DNA from 4 places in the Streptomyces sp. NPDC001732 genome. Region 4 is predicted to be linked to each of the others. Evidence: riboswitches for the same ligand, from Rfam matches in the RefSeq annotation. Region 4 holds a riboswitch; each other region holds the start of a gene.

Region 1 (4,795 bases), on a different contig from region 4:
CCGGCGGACGGGGCGGGAGGCCGTGAGGAGGGCGGCGTCACATCGCGTGTGAAGGACGGTGTTCGGCGGCTCTGCCGGTCCGGTGGGTCACGGCGGTGCCGTCGGCTCTGTCGGCTCCGTCGGTGTGGTGGTTCGCGCCCGGCCCGGCGGACGGAGCGGATTTCGGGAAAGGGACGTTTCCCAGTGCCTTGCTCACGTCTTCGCGGTCCTCCGGTCGAGCAGTTCCCGCCTCGACTCTGGTCGACCCCGGGGCGTCCGCCAAGCCTTTCGGTGTACGCCGAATCGTCCCGGCGGTGGGCCGGGCCGGCCCGCCGGTTTCCGGCGCAACCGCTGGTGAGAGGCGTGACATCGCGCTTTGGGGCACAGGTGGCACCACGTTCCGGCCAGGCTCGGCACCGGGCCGGCGAGCGTCGCGAGGATCGCGGAAGATGCAACACCGGGCCCGGCGGGGGACGCGGCAAAACACAACACCGGGCCCGGCTCGGAGCGCCGTACCCGGTGTTGGGTTTCTCGCGGAGTCCGTCGGACCCGTCGGTCAGCCCTGCGGTGCCTGTTGGCCCGTCAGACACTGTGTCAGTGTCACGCCCGAACGGTTCAGTTCGTACAGGACGCGCGTACCGGCCCGGTGGCGTTGCACCACACCGGCCGAGACGAGTGCCGAGAGGTGCTGGGAGACCGTGCTCGCGGCGAGCCCCAGATGGTCGGCGAGCGCGGAGGTGGTGATCGGTTCGGCCAGTTCGCGCACGACCGAGGCGCGCCCCCTGCCCAGCAGGATCGCGAGGCGGTCCTCGCGCCGGTCCTGCACGGTGCCGTCCTGTTTCGGGTCGGTGTGCAGGAGTCCCGCTCCCCGTGCCGCGAAGGAGACCGCGGTCCGTCCGCCGACGGCCGACCACCAGGGGGTGCCGTCCGCGAACATCATCGGCACGGCGGTCACCCGGTCCGCGCCGTCGGTGCGTTCGGACGGCAGCCCCAGTTCGTGGAGGAGTGCCGCTCCCCCGCTCATCGCCAGAGTGCGGGAGCGGAAGAGGATCTCCTCCTCCAGGCAACGCGCCAGTCCGGCCTCGCGCGGCTCGATCGCGGCCTGCCAGAAGTTCGCGAACTCTGCCGACAGGTAACGGAGTTGCGTCCTCGGGTCATGGAGCAGCGCGGCGATCAAGGGGTCCTCGACGGCCGTCGGGTACTCCCTGGTGATCTCGTCGCGGACCAGTGCGGCCGGTGTGCGCGCCAGGTCGTGGAGCTCCTCGGCGATCCTCGCTCGCCGCGAGGCGAAGCCCGCTCCCAGGAACGAGGGGACGCGCCCGCGGGGCCGGGCCAGGGCGGCCACGGCCCTCAGACGCGGCGTCAGCGCCCCGTACGCCTCGCGGGCCCAGGAGCGATGGGGCCAGGGAGCGTCGGGACCGTAACGGGCCAGCAGCGCGACGGCACCGAACACCTGCCACAGATCGCACAACGCGAGCCGTACATCGGGCTGCCGCCGGTCCATCAACCCTCCCGGCCCGCATGCGGACGCGCCGGTACACGCACTTCGGCGAAGATCTGACGGTACGTCAACTGCCTTGTTCTGAAATGGAGTTCGCATCCGGCGAGTGGCACGTCCACACCTGAAGCACATAACGGCTCGCACACGAACCCCGCCCACCCCTCGTGGTCCAGACCAATGATGCATGAGCTTTCGGCACCCGCCGGGCGGCTGTCAAGAACGTTGTGCCCCAGGTCACACGGCCGTCGCCCGGGGCGAGCGGGCGGCCACGGAAAGTCATGCGGTTCGCCCCGGGCATGGTGCCCGAAAGTGTGTCGACCTCACGCCGAAAGACGCACCGGAAGCGCCTTCGACCAGGCCAACAGCCCTCCGGTGGACACTTGCCGGTTCCTCTTCCGACACTCCGCCGCAACCCGTTTCCGGCCCGCTCGGCACCTCTCGCCGACGTGGTCGCGACGGGCTCGGCTCACCCCGTCCGGGAGCCGGCGGACGCCTCGCGCAGGGCTGCGGCGACGGTTTCCAGCACCTCGACGGGGCGCAGCAGGTCCTCGGGGCCGATGGGTGGCCTGCCCGTACGGGCCATCTCCAGGAACGCTTCGAGGCCCGGCACGCAGTAGTCCGCGCCGGGAACGATCCTCCGCTGGACCATGGCCTCGCGGGTGAACACCATCGCGTGGAACGGGATCTGCTCCGTGCTGCCCGGCCGGACGAGGTTCACGACCACCCGGGTGCCGCCCGCGGTGAACGACGCGGTGACGGTGGTTTCGGTGAGGTCCGTGCGGATGCCGGAGACCGCTCCGGGGGCGAGCCGGAGGGCGAGGTCCACCGCGTGGATGCCGTAGAAGAAGATCCCGTCGTACTCGCTGTCGGGGTCGGCGGGCCCGGACACGACGACCAGGTGCGGAGTGCCGTTCGCCGCCGACCGGGCCGCCAGTTCCTCGGTTTCGGGGAGCAGGCGGAGCGCCGAGAACGAGGTGAGCGGCGCGTCGTGGGCGAGCGCGGTGTCGATCATGACCCGGGCGTCCTCGACGGTGTGGGCGAGCGGTTTGTCGACGAACACCGCGAGGCCCTCGGCCAGGAAGGGGACCGCCAGCTCGCGGTGGCGCGCGCCGTACCGGTCCGCGACGACGACGGCGTCGACCAGCCCGAGCAGCCCGGTGGGCTCGTCGACGATCTTCGTGATCCCGCCGGTGGCCGCCAGGGCGTCGTTGCGCGGGCCGTGCCCACCGCCGAGCGCCACGACGCGTGCGTCGCCGCCCGCCCCGTCGACGTTGAGGTGGCGGACGATCTGATCGACATGACTGCTGTCGGTGCCGACGATCCCGATGCGCATCCGGAGACGTTCCCTTCGACGGTGACCGGCGGCCCGCCAGGTCGTGGTGCGGCACCGAGTCTCGCACAGGGGGTGAGCGGCTCGTCGCGCCCACCACCGGACCCCCGCCCGCGGGCGCGCGGGCGTGTACGGGCGCGGGCGCGCGGTGCTCGCGCGTCCCTTTCGGGCGTGCTTGTCACCACCCCGGGCCAGGCATTACTGTCACCACGCCTTGGTGAACGGGAAATCCGGTGTGATACCGGTGCGGCCCTCGCCACTGTGATCGGGAAGTCCGGCTCCAGCCCTCGCGGGCAGCCACTGGGTCCTCGGACCCGGGAAGGCGGAGCACGGGCGGTGGTACCCGTCAGCCAGGAGACCGGCCAAGGCGCGTCAACCATCCACGAGGTGCTGGAGAGGGTCTACTGAGCCATGCACATAGCCGAGGGCTTTCTGCCTCCGGCGCACGCGATCGCCTGGGGCGTCGCGTCCGCGCCGTTCGTCGTACACGGAGTACGGTCACTCACCCGTGAGGTCAAGGAGCACCCGGAGAGCACCCTGCTCCTCGGCGCCTCCGGTGCCTTCACCTTCGTCCTGTCGGCCCTGAAACTCCCTTCGGTCACCGGGAGTTGCTCGCACCCCACCGGTACCGGGCTGGGCGCCATCCTGTTCCGGCCGCCGATCATGGCGGTGCTCGGCACCATCACTCTGCTCTTCCAGGCGCTGTTGCTGGCCCACGGCGGCCTGACCACGCTCGGCGCCAACGTCTTCTCGATGGCGATCGTCGGCCCCTGGGCCGGGTACGCGCTGTACCGGCTGCTGCGGCGGTTCGACGTGCCGCTGATGGTGGCGGTGTTCTTCGCCGCGTTCGTCGCCGACCTCTCCACCTACTGCGTCACCAGTGTGCAGCTGGCGCTGGCCTTCCCCGACCCGAGCAGCGGATTCCTGGGCGCGCTCGGCAAGTTCGGCTCCATCTTCGCCGTCACCCAGATCCCGCTCGCGGTGAGCGAGGGGCTGCTGACGGTGGTCGTGATGCGGCTGCTGGTGCAGTCCAGCAAGGGCGAACTGACCCGGCTGGGCGTGTTCCTGGCCGGCCGGGCGAACCGGACCGGCACGCCCGAGGGAGTGGCCCGATGAGCCGTAACGCGAAGATCAACACCCTGTTGCTGCTCGTCGTGGCCGCGCTCGCGGTGCTGCCGCTGGTGCTCGGCCTCGGCGACCACAAGGAGGAGCCGTTCGCGGGCGCCGACGCCGAGGCGGAGACGGCGATCACCGAGATCGAACCGGACTACGAACCGTGGTTCTCGCCCCTGTACGAACCGCCGTCCGGCGAGATCGAGTCGGCGCTCTTCGCCCTCCAGGCGGCGCTCGGCGCGGGTGTCCTCGCCTACTACTTCGGGCTCCGCCGGGGCCGCCGCCAGGGCGCGGAACTCGCCCAGTCCCAGGCACAGACCCGGCCACAGTCGCAGCAGGGCACCGGGAGTGCGTCCGTCGGCGCCGGGGGCTCCCCCGTCGAAGGGGCCTGAGCCCGCGTGCTGCCGATCGACGAGGCGGCGCACAGCAGCCGCTGGCGCCGCCGTCACCCCGTGGACAAGGCCGTGCTCGGACTCGGGCTCACCGTGCTCGCGATCTCGCTGCCGCCCTGGCCCGGCGCGGCCCTCGTCCTGGTGACGGCGCTCGTGCTGCTGGTCGGCCCGGCGGGCGTGCCGGGCCGACGGCTGTGGCGGGCGTACCGGGTGCCGCTGGGGTTCTGCGTGACCGGGGCGGTCACCCTGCTCGTGCAGGTCGGCGGCCCCGACGGGTTCGTGGCCCTCGCCGACGGCGGACCGGTCCGGGCGGGGGAACTCCTGCTGCGCACCTCGGCCGCCTCCCTGGGAGTGCTGCTGTTCGCCTTCACCACACCGATGTCCGACCTGCTTCCGCGCCTGGTGCGGGCCGGGGTGCCCGCGCCGGTCGTGGACGTCGCCCTGGTGACGTACCGCATGAGCTTCCTGCTGCTCGATTCC
Region 2 (4,795 bases), on a different contig from region 4:
CAGCGGCAGCCCGTACACCGCGCCCTGCGCGGCCAGCAGACCGTACGTGCCCGCGCACACCCCGAGCAGCCCGCCGAGGGTGAGGACGTTCGTGGTGCGGCGGACGGCGGGCGGGACCTGGGCGGTGCGCCCGTATCCGCGCGCGTCCATCGACGCCGCCACCGCGATCGAACGCTCCAACGCGCCCTCCAGGACCGGCAGTCCGATCTGGAGGACCGCCTTGACGCCGCCGGTCGGGCGCCCCCGCAGCCGCCGGGCGGTGCGCAGCCGCATCACGTCGGCGACCATGTTCGGGGCGAACGTCATCGCGACGACGACGGCGACCCCCGCCTCGTACAGCGCCCCCGGCAGCGACTTCAGCAGCCGGGCCGGGTTGGCGAGCGAGTTCGCCGCGCCGACGCAGATCAGCAGGGCGGCCAGCTTCGCCCCCTCGTACAGCGCGAAGACCAGTTGCTCGGCGGTGACCCGGCCGCCGATCCTGACCCCCTTCGCCCAGTCCGGCAGCGGTACCTCGGGGAGCGTGAACACGGTGTGCGTGCCCGGGAGCGGCGAGCCGAGGAAGACGGAGAAGACCAGCCGCACACCGACGACGAACAGCCCGATCCTGATGAACGTCCCGTACGAGCGGGCCCACGGCGCGTCCGTGCGGCGCGCCGCGACCACATAACCGGCCACCGCCACCAGCAGCCCCAGCAGCAGCGGGTTGGTGGTCCGGGACGCGGCGGTGGCCAGCCCGAGCGCCCACAGCCACCAGGCCCCGGCGGGCACGGCGTTGCTCCGGGTCGCGGCGGGAGCCAGGGCGTGTTTCGGAAGTCCCGCCTGGTCGGGGGCGGTCATCCGTGCCGGCGGCGGGCCCGCACGACCGCGGCGACACCGAGGAGCAGCACGGCGGCGGCGCCGACGAACACTCCGGCGGACGGGCCGCCACCGGAGCCGTCCGTGGCGTCGGAGGCGGTGCCGGAACCGGCCGGGGACGTGGCACCGGAGGCGGACACGGACGGTGCCCCGCGGCCGTCGTCCGAGACCTGCTCGCCGCAGCCCGAGCGCGGGTAGCCCGAGATGCCGCAGAGCATCGCGTCGCTGCTGTAGCGCAGCGGCTCGGCCACCGAGGCGAGCGCCTCGGCGGAGCTGGCGTCGGGGGCGACCCGCGCGCACGCGGTGCGCGGCGCGGGCGGTGCCTGTCCGGACGGGGCGTCCGCCGCCGTGCCCGCGTCGATGACGAGCGCGATCCGCTTGGTGCCGTCCCGGGCCGGAGTGCCCGCGCAGATCTTCGCGAAGTCGGGGGCGCGGCGCGGCTTCGCGGCGTCCTGGGAGTCCTCGCTCACCGCGAACCGGAAGCCCTGCACCGTGCCGTCGTCCGGCCGGACCAGGGACGGGCCCTGGGTGGCGTACGTCCAGCCGGTGCCGGAGCCCTCCCAGAACGACCAGTACCGGTAGCCCGTCGCATGGGCCGTCCCCGCGCCGAGCACGGCCAGGACGGCGCCCAGCACCATCAGCAGCGCGCCGGCCCTTCCCGCCCGCCTCACGACTGCTGGTTCTTCCGGCGTCCGCTGATCAGGAAGAACGCGACCGCCGAGAGGACGAGGCCGATGCCGACGTACCACCACACGCCCCCGATCACGTCGTCGCCGCTGTGGACCTGGTCCTGCTCCGTGGGCACGTACCCGGTGTCGCCGGCCGGGTCGGGCGTCACCACGGAGGCGGGCGCGGGGCCGTTCGCGTTCAGCCGGGCGACCAGGTCGACGCCGCCGAAGTCCCGGGCGTCGTTGCCGGTGGCGTGCGCGGCCAGGATCAGCTGCGCGTAGGCGGCGGGACCGTTCTGCTCGGCCCAGTCCCGGGCGTTCTTCTTCAGCCAGGCCACGGCTCCGTCCGCCTCGTTCTGGTGACCGGACGCGGACAGTGCGACGACCGCGTCCGCGGTGTTGCCGAAGTCCGGCTGCGGCGTCGTGTCGGCGGCCCCCGGCATCGGCGGCGCGTTCAGTCGGCCGTGCTCGGCGAGGGCGTTCTTGAGGTAGTGGGCGCCGTTCTGCGCGGCCTGCTCGGGGGTGGGGTCGTCCCCGGGGCGGCAGGTGCTGGGCGTCTTGCCCGCGGCGTTGTTCCCCACGGCCAGGGCCTTGCCCATCGTGCCGAGCACGGCGGCCGCGGTGGCGTCCGCGTTCGCGACGAGCTTCCCCTTCTTGTCGGGCTGGTAGGCGAAGGCGCCGCCGTCCTCGCCGCCGCACGGGATCGCGAGGGCGAGCAGCGGGTCGTAGGGGGTCTTGCCGCCGGGCGTCGTGATGTCGGCGATCCGCTGCCCCTGCCGGGCGAGGGCGCCGATCACCAGGGAGGTGGAGTTGGCGTCACTGGGCGCACCGACGGCGTAGCCCCAGCCGCCGTCCTCGTTCTGCACGGACTTCAGCCAGCGCACCGCGTTGTTCACGATCTCGGGGTGGCCGCCCACCTCGGCCAGCGCCTGGGCGGCGGCCGCGGTGGCGTTGGTGTCCAGCACCGTCTTCGTGTCGCACGGCCGGGAGGCGTCGGGCCGGTACGCGGCGTACGCGCCGTTGGCGCACTGCTGGGAGATCAGCCAGTCCACCGACTTCGCGGCCGGGGTGACTCCTTCGAGCTTCTGCGCGAGGAAGGACAGCGACTGCCGCCACACCCCGTCGTAGGTGGGGTCCTTCGTGCCGTACAGCCCGGACGGCAGGGCGGTGGAGGGCGGGGGAGTGGGGGACGGTGCCGCGACGGCGACCGGGGCAGCGGCAGCACAGAGCACGGCTGCGGTGGCGGCGAGCGTTGCGACGCTGCGGCGTACGGTCATGGCGTGCGGGGCCTCTCCTGGTACGGAACCGGGCACAGGCACGCTCAGGTACCGGGCTCGGCCCCGTATACCTCGACGGTGCCGGCCACCGGGGGTCCGGTGGCGCGAGCCGGTCACGACCTCGGACAGGGCATTCCGACTCACCGCCTGCGACGACGGCTCACGGTTGCGCGGTCAGTGCCGGATTCGCACCGGCTTCCCCCTGAACGGGCATGATGACGACCCGCTCACTCTACCGGGCGCCCCCAGAAGGCCTTCTGCCCGTCCCGTGCTCCGTTGCTCACACCACGAGGCCCCTCGCACCACTCCCGTGCCGCCCCTCACCCCACGAGGCCCCTCGCACCACCCCCGTGCCGCGCCTCACACCGCGACGTACCTCACCGGCTCGCTCCCCGCCACCGCCTCCGCGCGCCCCAGCTTCACCAGTCGCCGCAGATGCGCCTCGGCCTCGGAGACGGCGATGTTCCGCGAGCCGTACGGGATCTGCGCCCACGGCCGGTTCCACTCCATCCGCTCGGCCAGCTCCCACGGGGTCAGCGGGACGGCCAGCAGCCCGAGCAGCCCGGCCAGCCGCTCCTCGTGGTGGTCGAGGAGCTCCCGCACCCGGCCCGCCGCGTCGGTGAACGCGTGCTGGTGCGCGGGCAGCACCTCCGCGACCCCGAGCCGCCCGACGCGCTCCAGCGAGGCGAAGTAGTCGCTGAGGGGATCGGTGACCGTGGCGTCGTCCGGGTCCTCGTACAGCCCGATGTGCGGACTGATCCCCGGCAGCAGGTGATCCCCCGAGAAGAGCCGGCCCCGGCCCGGCAGGTTCCCCGGATGCTCCTCCTCCAGATGCAGACAGACGTGCCCCGGCGTGTGGCCGGGCGTCCAGACGGCCCGCAGCCGGCGTCCGGCCAGGTCCAGCAGCTCACCGGGCACGATCTCCCGGTCCGGGAGCGCGGCCCGCAGTCCGGGCAGGGTGCTCCTCGCGCTCCTCTCGGCCGCGGCGGCCCGCAACGGCGCGAGGTGCGTCTCGGGCGCCCCGACCGCGGTGAGCTTGCCCACGAGATACGTCAGCCAGGTGCCGGGTTCCGACTCGCGGGTGCGGCGCACGATCTCGGTGTCCGCCGGGTGCATGGCGATCCAGGCGCCGGAGGCCTCGCGCACCTGCCCGGACAGGCCGTGGTGGTCGGGATGGTGGTGGGTGACGACCACGCCGTGGATCTCGCCGACGTCTGTCCCCACGGCGGTCAGCCCCGCGGTGAGCGTGTCCCACGCCCCGGGGTCGTCCCAGCCGGTGTCGATCAGGACCGGCCCGCGATCGGTGTCCAGGACGTGCACGAGGGTGTGGCCCAGCGGGTTGTCCGGGATCGGCACCTTGACGCTGTGCACGCCCCCGCCGTGGTCGGTCACCTGAGTCATGGGCTTCCCCGTCTCTCCGCGGCCTGGTCGGCGTACCGGACGTACGGCTGTGCGGTGCACCGAGCCCACTGTAACGAGAACCTGTTCCATTGGTAGCCCCGGTCGACCATTCGCTTCGGGTCGGGGTCCGTGCGCGCGTCCGTGGACTCCTGGAACTGGAACTGGTATCAGTTTTGACGGGTAGTCAGCTATCGTACCGGTTCGCGGGAGGCAGCAGCCATGACCGAGCTTGTCGAACACGGAAAACTGTTCATCGGCGGGGAGTTGGTCGATCCGCTGGGCCGGGACGTCATCGAGGTCGTGTCGCCCCACACCGAGCAGGTCATCGGGCGCGTGCCGCACGCCGGCGAGGCGGACGTGGACCGGGCCGTCGCCGCCGCCCGGCGGGCGTTCGACGAGGGGCCGTGGCCGCGGATGACCCTGGACGAGCGGATCGCGGTGGTGACCCGGATCAAGGACGCGTTCGCCGTCCGGTACGAGGAGATCGCCCGGGTCATCAGCGCGCAGAACGGCACCCCGTACACGTCGAGCGTCATGGTGCAGGCGCTCGCCGCGATGATGGTGTGGGACGCGGCGATCGCCGTCGCCCGCACC
Region 3 (4,795 bases), on a different contig from region 4:
TGGCCCCGTAGGTGACCGTGCCGTGGTTCTGGAGCAGGCAGCCCGTGCGGTCCCGCAGCGCGGTGAGCATGTTCGCGGCGAGTTCGTCGGTGCCGTAGCGGGCGTAGGCCGCGACCCGGACGGTCCCGCCGAGCATGGCGGCGGCGTAGTGGACCGGCGGGACCTCGGGGACCAGGGTGGAGACGGCCGTGGCGTGCACCGCGTGGGTGTGCACGACGGCGGACGCGTCGGTGTTCCGGTAGACCGCGAGGTGGAACGGGAGTTCGCTGGTCGGGGCCAGTTCGCCCAGGACGCGGTTGCCCGCCAGGTCGACACCGACGGCGTCCCGGGGGCCGAGCCGGTCGTACGGCACCCCGCTCGGTGTGACCAGGACCGTGTCGCCGACCCGGGCCGACACGTTTCCCGAGGTCCCGACGACGAGGCCCTCGGCCGCCGTCCTGCGGGCGGTGGCGACGACACCGTCCCAGGCCCGCCCGATCGCGTCCCGCTGCTGCTCGCTCATGCGCCGATCCTGTCAGCCCGGAGGGCGGAGGAACATGCGATCGGCCGGGACGGACGCGGCGGGGCCGGTCGATGGCCGGTTCCTTGTCCCCTGGGGCGGCGGGGCGCGGCCCGGGGACGGCCTCGTCGGAGCGACGGATTCCGGGCATGCGGGGAGCCGGTCCGCCGAGGGCCCGCGCGCACCGCCCCGCCGACCGCGAGGGCCTCCTCGCCGAAGCCGGAGGACCCCCTCGCCGGAGACAAACGGAATGATGCCGCTCCGCTTGGCAACACCACAGCGCCCTGTCCAGTTCACCTTCCGTTCACCCAGGTTGCCTACGGTCCACCTACCAATGACGTCGAACGATTGCCTGGGTAAATGGAACACATCACGCTGCTCCTCGCGATTGTGATCGTGACAGCTCTAGTGTTCGATTTCACGAACGGTTTCCACGACACCGCGAACGCGATGGCGACGACCATCTCGACCGGTGCTCTCAGACCGAAGACAGCGGTGGCCATGTCCGCCGTTCTCAACCTCGTCGGCGCGTTCCTGTCGGTGGAGGTCGCCAAGACGATCTCCGGCGGGATCATCAACGAGGACGGGCTGCGAACAGAAGTGATCTTCGCGGCACTCGTCGGCGCCATCCTGTGGAATCTGCTGACCTGGCTGGTCGGACTGCCGTCCAGCTCCTCGCACGCCCTGTTCGGCGGTCTGATCGGCGCGGCCGTCATGTCGGCCGGCTGGTCCTCCGTCAACGGCGGCACCGTCGTCACCAAGGTGCTGCTCCCCGCGGTCGCCGCCCCGATCGTCGCCGGGCTGGCCGCGCTGCTGGCCACCAGGCTGACGTACCGGATCGGCGGGAAGATCCGCAACGACGCCCAGGAGAAGGCCACCGCCAAGGGCTACCGCGCCGGTCAGATCGCCTCGGCCGGACTGGTCTCCCTCGCCCACGGCACCAACGACGCGCAGAAGACCATGGGCATCATCACCCTGGCCCTGGTCACCGGCGGCGTCCTGAACCCCGGCTCCAACCCGCCGGTCTGGGTGATCGTGTCCGCCGGCATGGCCATCGCCCTCGGCACCTACCTGGGCGGCTGGCGCATCATCCGCACCATGGGCAGCGGCCTCACCGACCTCAAGCCGCCGCAGGGCTTCGCCGCCCAGACCAGTGCGGCCACGGTCATCCTGGCCTCCTCGCACCTCGGCTTCTCCCTCTCCACCACCCAGTCCTGCTCCGGCGCCGTGATGGGCGCGGGCCTCGGCCGGCAGGGCGGTGTGGTCCGCTGGTCCACCGCCACCCGGATGTTCGTCGCCTGGGGCCTGACCCTCCCGGCCGCCGGTCTGGTCGGCGCGGGCGCGGAGCTCCTCACCAAGCAGGGCACCTGGGGTGTCGTGGTCGTCGCGGCGCTGCTGGTCGTGGGTTCCGGCTCGATCTGGCTGATCTCGCGCCGCAAGCCGGTCGGCCACGGCGACGTCGCCCCGTCGGACGCCGAGGTCGAGCCCGCGGGCGTGGTCACCACGGCCATCGCCGCCGTCAGCCCGCCGCCCACCCTGGCCCAGGCACCGGCCCAGAACCTCATGACCACCATTCCGGCCCCGGCCGGATCCACCCAGGACCCGGCGCGACCCGCCACCGTCTGAGCGGGCCCTCCAGGCCGGCCGTCTAAGGATTCAGCATGAAAATCGACTGGGCAGCCCTCGGTTCCGTGTTCGGCGTCTCCCTCGTGGTCACCGTCGCTCTGGTGGGCCTCTTCACCCTCGGCATCGTCGGCCTCTCCAAGCAGGCCGAACCGGCGGCCCAGGGCGGCTCCGGCGGCTCGCTGCTGCTGGCCCGCGCCGGGGCGTACGCCTGCTTCGCGCTGTGCGCGGCGGCGGTCGCGTACGGGATCTTCCTGATCGTCGCCTGAACCCGCACACCACGACGGGCCGGACACCTGCGAGGTGTCCGGCCCGTCGTGGTGTGCCCGGGGCGATGTGGGTCTCAGCACACTGCACCGCCGCAGGTCAACGGCAGGTTGACGGGCGTTCGGGGGGCGTGGTGGACTGCCGGAGCCAATCACGGCGACAGCAGAGGAAGCCGGTGCGAATCCGGCGCGGTCCCGCCACTGTCACCGGGGAGCGGTCCCCCACACCGGAAGTCACGGCGCGCGCGAGCGGGCTGGAAGGCCGGGGGAACCGCGGATCCGGGAGCCAGGAGACTCTCGTCGCCGGTCACGTCGAACCAGGGCGCGGACCCTGAGTGAGGACATATCGCCATGCCTGGCTGCCGTGCGTCCGTTGTCGTGGCGCTCTCGCCGAGAGCCGCCCGTACCGCGATCCTTCGAGGCACGACGGCCGGTTGAGCGTGCGAGCCGACCGCGTCTTCGCGTACGGCGCCGCCGCCGGTCTGCTCGGCGACCTGCTGCTCGGTGACCCCCGCAGGGGGCATCCGGTGGCCGTGTTCGGGCGGGCCGCGGCGGGTGTCGAGCGCCGTCTGTGGCACGACCACCGCGGGTGGGGCGCGCTGCACACCCTCGTCTGCGCCGGGGGCGCCGCGGGTGGTGCCGCGCTGGTCGCCCGCGCCCTGCGCGACCGCCCCGCCGCATCCGTCGTACTGACCGCCGCCACCACCTGGTCCGTCGTCGGCGGCACCTCCCTGGGACGCGAGGCGCGGGCCATCGGCGACGCCCTGGCGGCCGGTGACATCGAGCGGGCCCGCGAGCGGCTGCCGCATCTGTGCGGGCGCGACCCGCAGTCCCTCGACGGGCCGCAGATCGCCCGCGCCGTGGTGGAGTCCGTGGCCGAGAACACCTCGGACGCCGTGGTCGGCGCCCTGGTGTGGGGTGCGCTGGGCGGGGTGCCCGGACTGGCCGGTTTCCGGGCCGTCAACACCCTGGACGCCATGGTCGGCCACAAGTCGCCCCGGTACCGGCGCTACGGCTGGGCCTCGGCCCGTCTCGACGACCTCGCGGGCTGGCCCGGCGCCCGGCTCACCGCCCTGCTCGCCGTGGCCGCGGGAGGCCGGCCGGGCGCGGCGGCACGGGCCTGGCGGTCCGATGCCGACCGGCACCCGAGCCCCAACGCGGGCCCTGTGGAGGCCGCGTTCGCGGGCGCGCTCGGCGTACGGCTCGGCGGAACCCTCGCGTACGGCGGCCGGGTCGAGCACCGTCCCGTGCTCAACGGGGAGGCCGGGCGGGCGGTGGAGACCGCGGACATCGAGCGCGCGGTACGGCTGTCGCGCCGGGTGGGCGCGCTGGCCCTGGGCCTGTGCGTGGCGGGCCGGCTGGGCGTGTCGTTCGCCGCCCGGCGGATCGCGGGGCGGCGAACGGCCGGGACGGACACGGCAGGACCCCGCACGCCGGAGCCTCGCACCCCAGGACCTCGTACCCCAGGACGGAGAAACCCATGAGCGGCGGACTGCTGATCGCCGGAACCACCTCCGACGCGGGCAAGAGCGTCGTCACCGCGGGCATCTGCCGCTGGCTCGTGCGCCGGGGCGTGAAGGTGGCGCCCTTCAAGGCGCAGAACATGTCGCTGAACTCGTTCGTCACCCGCGAGGGCGCCGAGATCGGGCGCGCCCAGGCCATGCAGTCCCAGGCCGCCCGGGTGGAGCCGACCGCGCTGATGAACCCGGTCCTGCTCAAGCCGGGCAGCGACCGCTCCAGCCAGGTCGTCCTGATGGGGAAGCCGGTCGGCGAGATGAGCGCCCGCGGCTACCACGGTGGCCGGCAGCAGGCGCTGCTCTCCACGGTCGTGGACTGCCTGGAGCAGCTCCGGGGCACGTACGACGCGGTGATCTGCGAAGGGGCGGGCAGCCCGGCCGAGATCAATCTGCGGCGCACCGACATCGTGAACATGGGCGTCGCGCGGGCGGCGGGCTTCCCCGTGGTGGTGGTCGGCGACATCGACCGCGGCGGTGTCTTCGCCTCGTTCTTCGGCACGACGGCGCTGCTGGCCCCCGAGGACCAGTCGCTGATCGCGGGTTACCTGGTGAACAAGTTCCGCGGCGACGTGTCGCTGCTGGAGCCGGGCCTGGAGATGCTGCGGGACATCACCGGGCGGCGGACGTACGGGGTGCTGCCCTTCGCCCACGGCCTCGGCATCGACGAGGAGGACGGCCTGCGGGTCTCGCTGCGCGGCGCCGTGCGCGAGTCGGTCGTCGCCCCGCCGCACGGCGAGGACGTGCTGCGCGTCGCGGTGTGCGCGGTGCCCCTGATGTCGAACTTCACCGACGTGGACGCGCTGGCCGCCGAACCCGGCGTCGTCGTCCGGTTCGTGGACCGGGCCGAGGAGCTGTCCGACGCCGACCTCGTCGTGGTGCCGGGAACCCGC
Region 4 (4,795 bases):
GCCGGTGGAGTGGGTGCGCTCGGTCTACCGGGGCGACCGGTACAAGTTCGTGGCGCGTCTGAAGCGGCCCACCGACTGAACACGGACGGGGCGGCGGCCAATTCCGGCCATCACCCCGCCGCCCCCACCTTCCAAGACCCCCGCGGAGCACCGCTCCACGGGGGTCTTCGCATGCCGCTCCCCCGCCCCCTGGTACGGACCAGCACTGCGCCCATGACCGTTCATCGTGCGTATACGCCCACTCGACGCACCGTTGCCGGACCGCAATGCGGACAGGGGTGACGCTGACCGGAGGCTCGCTTACATTTCCTGCCCATCACGAGGTAACCAGCGAGGGGACGAAACCGCCTCATGCCAGCAGAACCCGAAGAGAAACCACCCATCGTCACACCCGTGCGCGTGGTCATCGCCCTCTGTCTCATTGCCCCGTTCGTGGCGATGCTCTGGGTGAGTTCCTACGCGAAGGTGGACCCCGCCTTCATCGGCATTCCGTTCTTCTACTGGTACCAGATGCTCTGGGTGCTGATCTCCACCGCGCTCACGATGGTCGCGTACAAGCTGTGGCAGCGTGACCAGCGCTCCCGCAAGGGAGGTGCCTCCTCATGAAGGACGGCGTGAACGGCGTCGCGCTCGGCGTCTTCATCTTCTTCTTCGTCGCGGTCACGGTCATGGGGTTCATGGCGGCCCGCTGGCGCAAGGCGGAGAACGAGGCCAGTCTCGACGAATGGGGCCTGGGCGGACGGTCGTTCGGCACCTGGGTCACCTGGTTCCTGCTCGGCGGCGACCTGTACACCGCGTACACCTTCGTCGCCGTTCCCGCGGCGATCTACGCGGCGGGCGCGGCCGGCTTCTTCGCCGTGCCGTACACGATCCTCGTGTACCCGCTGATCTTCACCTTCCTGCCCCGGCTGTGGTCGGTCTCGCACAAGCACGGGTACGTCACCACCTCGGACTTCGTGCGCGGCCGGTTCGGCTCGAAGGGCCTTTCGCTGGCGGTCGCCCTCACCGGCATCCTCGCCACGATGCCGTACATCGCGCTCCAACTCGTCGGCATCCAGGCGGTGCTGGACGTGATGGGCGTCGGCGGCGGCGAGAACACCCACTGGTTCGTCAAGGACCTGCCGCTGCTGATCGCGTTCGCGGTGCTCGCCGCGTACACCTACTCCTCCGGGCTGCGGGCGCCCGCGCTGATCGCGTTCGTCAAGGACGGGCTGATCTACCTGGTCATCGCGGTGGCGATCATCTACATCCCGATCAAGCTGGGCGGCTTCGACGACATCTTCGCCAAGGCGGGCGAGGCGTTCTCGCAGACCAACCCGGCCACCGGCAAACCGCGCGGCGCGCTCGCACCGGGCGAGGCGGGCCACTGGGGATACGCCACCCTGGCACTGGGCTCGGCCCTGGCGCTCTTCATGTATCCGCACTCGATCACGGCGACGCTCTCCAGCCGCAGCCGTGACGTGATCCGGCGCAACACCACGATCCTGCCGCTGTACTCGCTGATGCTGGGCCTGCTGGCGCTGCTCGGCTTCATGGCGATCGCCGCCGGGATCAAGGTGGACAACGGGCAGCTGGCCATTCCGCAGCTGTTCGAGAACATGTTCCCGGCCTGGTTCGCGGGCGTCGCGTTCGCCGCGATCGGCATCGGTGCGCTGGTGCCCGCCGCGATCATGTCGATCGCCGCGGCCAACCTCTTCACCCGCAACATCTACAAGGACTTCCTGAAGCCGGACGCGAGCCCGGAGCAGGAGACCAAGGTCTCCAAGCTGGTCTCGCTGCTCGTCAAGGTCGGCGCGCTCGTCTTCGTCCTCACGATGGACAAGACGGTCGCGATCAACTTCCAGCTGCTCGGCGGGATCTGGATCCTCCAGACGATGCCGGCCCTGGTCGGCGGCCTGTTCACCCGCTGGTTCCACCGCTGGGCGCTGCTCGCGGGCTGGGCGGTCGGCATGGTGTACGGGACGGTGGCCGCGTACGGGGTCGCCTCGCCGACGCAGAAGCACTTCGGCGGCTCGTCCAAGGAGATCCCCGGCCTCGGCGAGATCGGCTACATCGGTCTCACCGCGTTCGTGCTGAACGTGGTGGTCGTGGTGGTGCTCACCTTCGTCCTGAACGCGCTGAAGGCACCCGCCGGGGTCGACGAGACCTCGCCGTCCGACTACACGGCCGACGCGGGCGACCCGGGCGTCCAGGTGGAGCTTCCGCCGGCCACGGTGGGGGCGCCCGGCGGCCACTGACGGTCGCTCCGGCCCCCCGGGACGGCCCGTCCCCGCCCCTGCCGCAAGGGAGCGGGGCGGGCCGTCCGCCGTTCCCGGAAGGCCCACGGGCACTTCCTGCTTGGCCAGACATGAGTCGGCCGACACAACATCTGGGGGCTGCCTCATCGGGTGGCCCCCACATGTATGCTCATCCTCGCTGTCGCCGCAGGGGAATCCGGTGCGAATCCGGAACTGTCCCGCAACGGTGTGATCGGTGCGCATTCGCGTACCCCGAACAAGTCCGAGGACCTGCCGACAGCGCATCCGGCTCGACCGAACCGGATGCCAGACGTCCGGGCCTCGCGGTTGGGCCGGCGGACGCCGTACGGAGTGCCGCCCCGTCCCGGGTGCGCGCCCGTCCGGCTGCCCCGTTCCCCCGCCGGCCCCGAGCCGAGCGAGGGAGAGCACCACGTGACCATCGCGCCAGCCGATCCGGCTTCAGTCGCCGCGTCCACGGCCGCCGATTCCGGGGCAGCCGCACACGACGGACCGGGGGCCGCGCTGCTGCGGACCCTGACCGACCTCACCGCCGATCTGCCCGACACCGACCCCGGGCGCGTCGCCGCCGCCGCGCTGCGCGGCCGCAGCGCACGGGCGGACGAGGCCGAGCTGCGCTCGCTGGCCACGGAGGCCGCCGCCGGGCTGATCTCCGAGGACCCCGCCTACTCCCGGCTCGCCGCCCGGCTGCTGACCCGCGCCATCGCGGACGAGGCCGCCGGACAGGGCGCCGTCTCCTTCTCCGCCTCGGTCGCCGTCGGACACCGCGAGGGCCTGATCGCGGACCGCACGGCGGGCTTCGTCGCCCGCAACGCGGCCGCCCTCGACGCGCTGGTGGAGCGTGCGCTCGCCGACGGCGCCGACGACCGCTTCGGCTACTTCGGGCTGCGGACCCTGCACAGCCGCTATCTGCTGCGCCACCCGCACACCCGCCAGGTCGTCGAGACCCCGCAGCACTTCATGCTCCGGGTCGCGTCCGGGCTCGCCGAGGACGACTCCCCGCGCGCCGTGGACGAGGTCGCGGCGCTGTACGGGCTGATGAGCCGGCTCGACTACCTGCCCTCCTCGCCCACCCTCTTCAACTCCGGCACCCGGCACCCGCAGATGTCCTCCTGCTACCTGCTGGACTCCCCGCTCGACGAGCTGGACTCGATCTACGACCGCTACCACCAGGTGGCCCGGCTCTCGAAGCACGCCGGCGGCATCGGCCTGCCGTACTCCCGCATCCGTTCCCGGGGTTCGCTGATCCGCGGCACCAACGGGCACTCCAACGGCATCGTGCCGTTCCTGAAGACGCTCGACGCCTCCGTCGCCGCGGTCAACCAGGGCGGTCGCCGCAAGGGCGCCGCCGCCGTCTACCTGGAGACCTGGCACGCGGACGTCGAGGAGTTCCTGGAGCTGCGGGACAACACGGGCGAGGACCAGCGGCGCACGCACAACCTCAACCTGGCGCACTGGATCCCGGACGAGTTCATGCGCCGGGTCGAGGCGGACAGCCACTGGTCGCTGTTCTCGCCCGCCGACGTGCCCGAGCTGGTGGACCTGTGGGGCGAGGAGTTCGACGCCGCGTACCGGGCCGCCGAGGCGAAGGGGCTGGCCCGCAAGTCGATGCCCGCCCGTGAGCTGTACGGCCGGATGATGCGCACCCTCGCCCAGACCGGCCAGGGCTGGATGACGTTCAAGGACGCCGCCAACCGGACCGCGAACCAGACCGCCGAGCCGGGCCGTGTCGTCCACTCGTCGAACCTGTGCACGGAGATCCTGGAGGTCACCGACGACGGCGAGACGGCCGTCTGCAACCTGGGCTCGGTCAACCTCGGCGCGTTCGTCGTCGACGGCGACCTCGACTGGGAGCGGCTGGACGCCACCGTCCGCACCGCGGTGACCTTCCTGGACCGGGTCGTCGACATCAACTTCTACCCGACCGAGCAGGCGGGCCGCTCCAACGCCAAGTGGCGTCCGGTGGGCCTGGGCGCCATGGGGCTCCAGGACGTCTTCTTCCAGCTGCGGCTGCCGTTCGACTCCCCCGCGGCCCGCGCGCTCTCCACGAAGATCTCCGAGCGGATCATGCTCGCCGCGTACGAGGCGTCCTGCGACCTCGCAGAGCGATCGGGTCCGCTGCCCGCCTGGTCCGGGACGCGGGCGGCGCGCGGGGTGCTGCACCCCGACCACTACGACACCGAGCTGAACTGGCCGGAGCGCTGGGAGGCGCTGCGCGCCCGGGTCGCGCGGACCGGGATGCGCAACTCGCTGCTGCTGGCCATCGCGCCGACGGCGACGATCGCCTCGATCGCGGGCGTGTACGAGTGCATCGAGCCGCAGGTCTCCAACCTCTTCAAGCGCGAGACGCTCAGCGGGGAGTTCCTCCAGGTCAACGCGTACCTGGTGGAGGAGCTGAAGCGGCTCGGGGTGTGGGACGAGCGCACCCGGGAAGCGCTGCGCGAGGCGAGCGGCTCGGTGCAGGGCTTCGCCTGGATCCCCGAGGACGTGCGGGCGCTGTACCGCACGGCGTGGGAGATCCCGCAGCGCGGTCTGATCGA

Evidence for each region. A riboswitch is a leader RNA that binds a small molecule or an ion and turns the genes downstream of it on or off. The one in region 4 is predicted to bind cobalamin.
Region 1: another riboswitch for cobalamin. It lies ahead of ACWCXX_RS37425 (energy-coupling factor ABC transporter permease); the one in region 4 lies ahead of ACWCXX_RS15205 (ribonucleoside-diphosphate reductase subunit alpha).
Region 2: another riboswitch for cobalamin. It lies ahead of ACWCXX_RS01550 (prenyltransferase/squalene oxidase repeat-containing protein); the one in region 4 lies ahead of ACWCXX_RS15205 (ribonucleoside-diphosphate reductase subunit alpha).
Region 3: another riboswitch for cobalamin. It lies ahead of ACWCXX_RS11855 (cobalamin biosynthesis protein); the one in region 4 lies ahead of ACWCXX_RS15205 (ribonucleoside-diphosphate reductase subunit alpha).

The regions. Positions count from the first base shown of each region.
Region 1 covers NZ_JBSFFY010000091.1:2,839-7,633, reverse strand. Annotated here, with positions in the region: gene ACWCXX_RS37435 (ArsR/SmtB family transcription factor) at 536-1,483, opposite strand; gene ACWCXX_RS37430 (Gfo/Idh/MocA family protein) at 1,947-2,813, opposite strand; cobalamin riboswitch at 3,009-3,191, shown strand; gene ACWCXX_RS37425 (energy-coupling factor ABC transporter permease) at 3,222-3,926, shown strand; gene ACWCXX_RS37420 (energy-coupling factor ABC transporter substrate-binding protein) at 3,923-4,315, shown strand; gene cbiQ (cobalt ECF transporter T component CbiQ) at 4,322-4,795, shown strand, end outside.
Region 2 covers NZ_JBSFFY010000001.1:372,018-376,812, forward strand. Annotated here, with positions in the region: gene ACWCXX_RS01540 (energy-coupling factor transporter transmembrane component T) at 1-837, opposite strand, end outside; gene ACWCXX_RS01545 (SCO2322 family protein) at 834-1,493, opposite strand; gene ACWCXX_RS01550 (prenyltransferase/squalene oxidase repeat-containing protein) at 1,523-2,800, opposite strand; cobalamin riboswitch at 2,891-3,046, opposite strand; gene ACWCXX_RS01555 (MBL fold metallo-hydrolase) at 3,161-4,201, opposite strand; gene ACWCXX_RS01560 (aldehyde dehydrogenase) at 4,421-4,795, shown strand, end outside.
Region 3 covers NZ_JBSFFY010000008.1:181,756-186,550, reverse strand. Annotated here, with positions in the region: gene ACWCXX_RS11870 (class II aldolase/adducin family protein) at 1-502, opposite strand, end outside; gene ACWCXX_RS11865 (anion permease) at 860-2,125, shown strand; gene ACWCXX_RS11860 (hypothetical protein) at 2,161-2,391, shown strand; cobalamin riboswitch at 2,556-2,684, shown strand; gene ACWCXX_RS11855 (cobalamin biosynthesis protein) at 2,829-3,872, shown strand; gene ACWCXX_RS11850 (cobyric acid synthase) at 3,869-4,795, shown strand, end outside.
Region 4 covers NZ_JBSFFY010000012.1:52,228-57,022, forward strand. Annotated here, with positions in the region: gene ACWCXX_RS15190 (GntR family transcriptional regulator) at 1-79, shown strand, start outside; gene ACWCXX_RS15195 (DUF3311 domain-containing protein) at 352-606, shown strand; gene mctP (monocarboxylate uptake permease MctP) at 603-2,237, shown strand; cobalamin riboswitch at 2,403-2,529, shown strand; gene ACWCXX_RS15205 (ribonucleoside-diphosphate reductase subunit alpha) at 2,670-4,795, shown strand, end outside.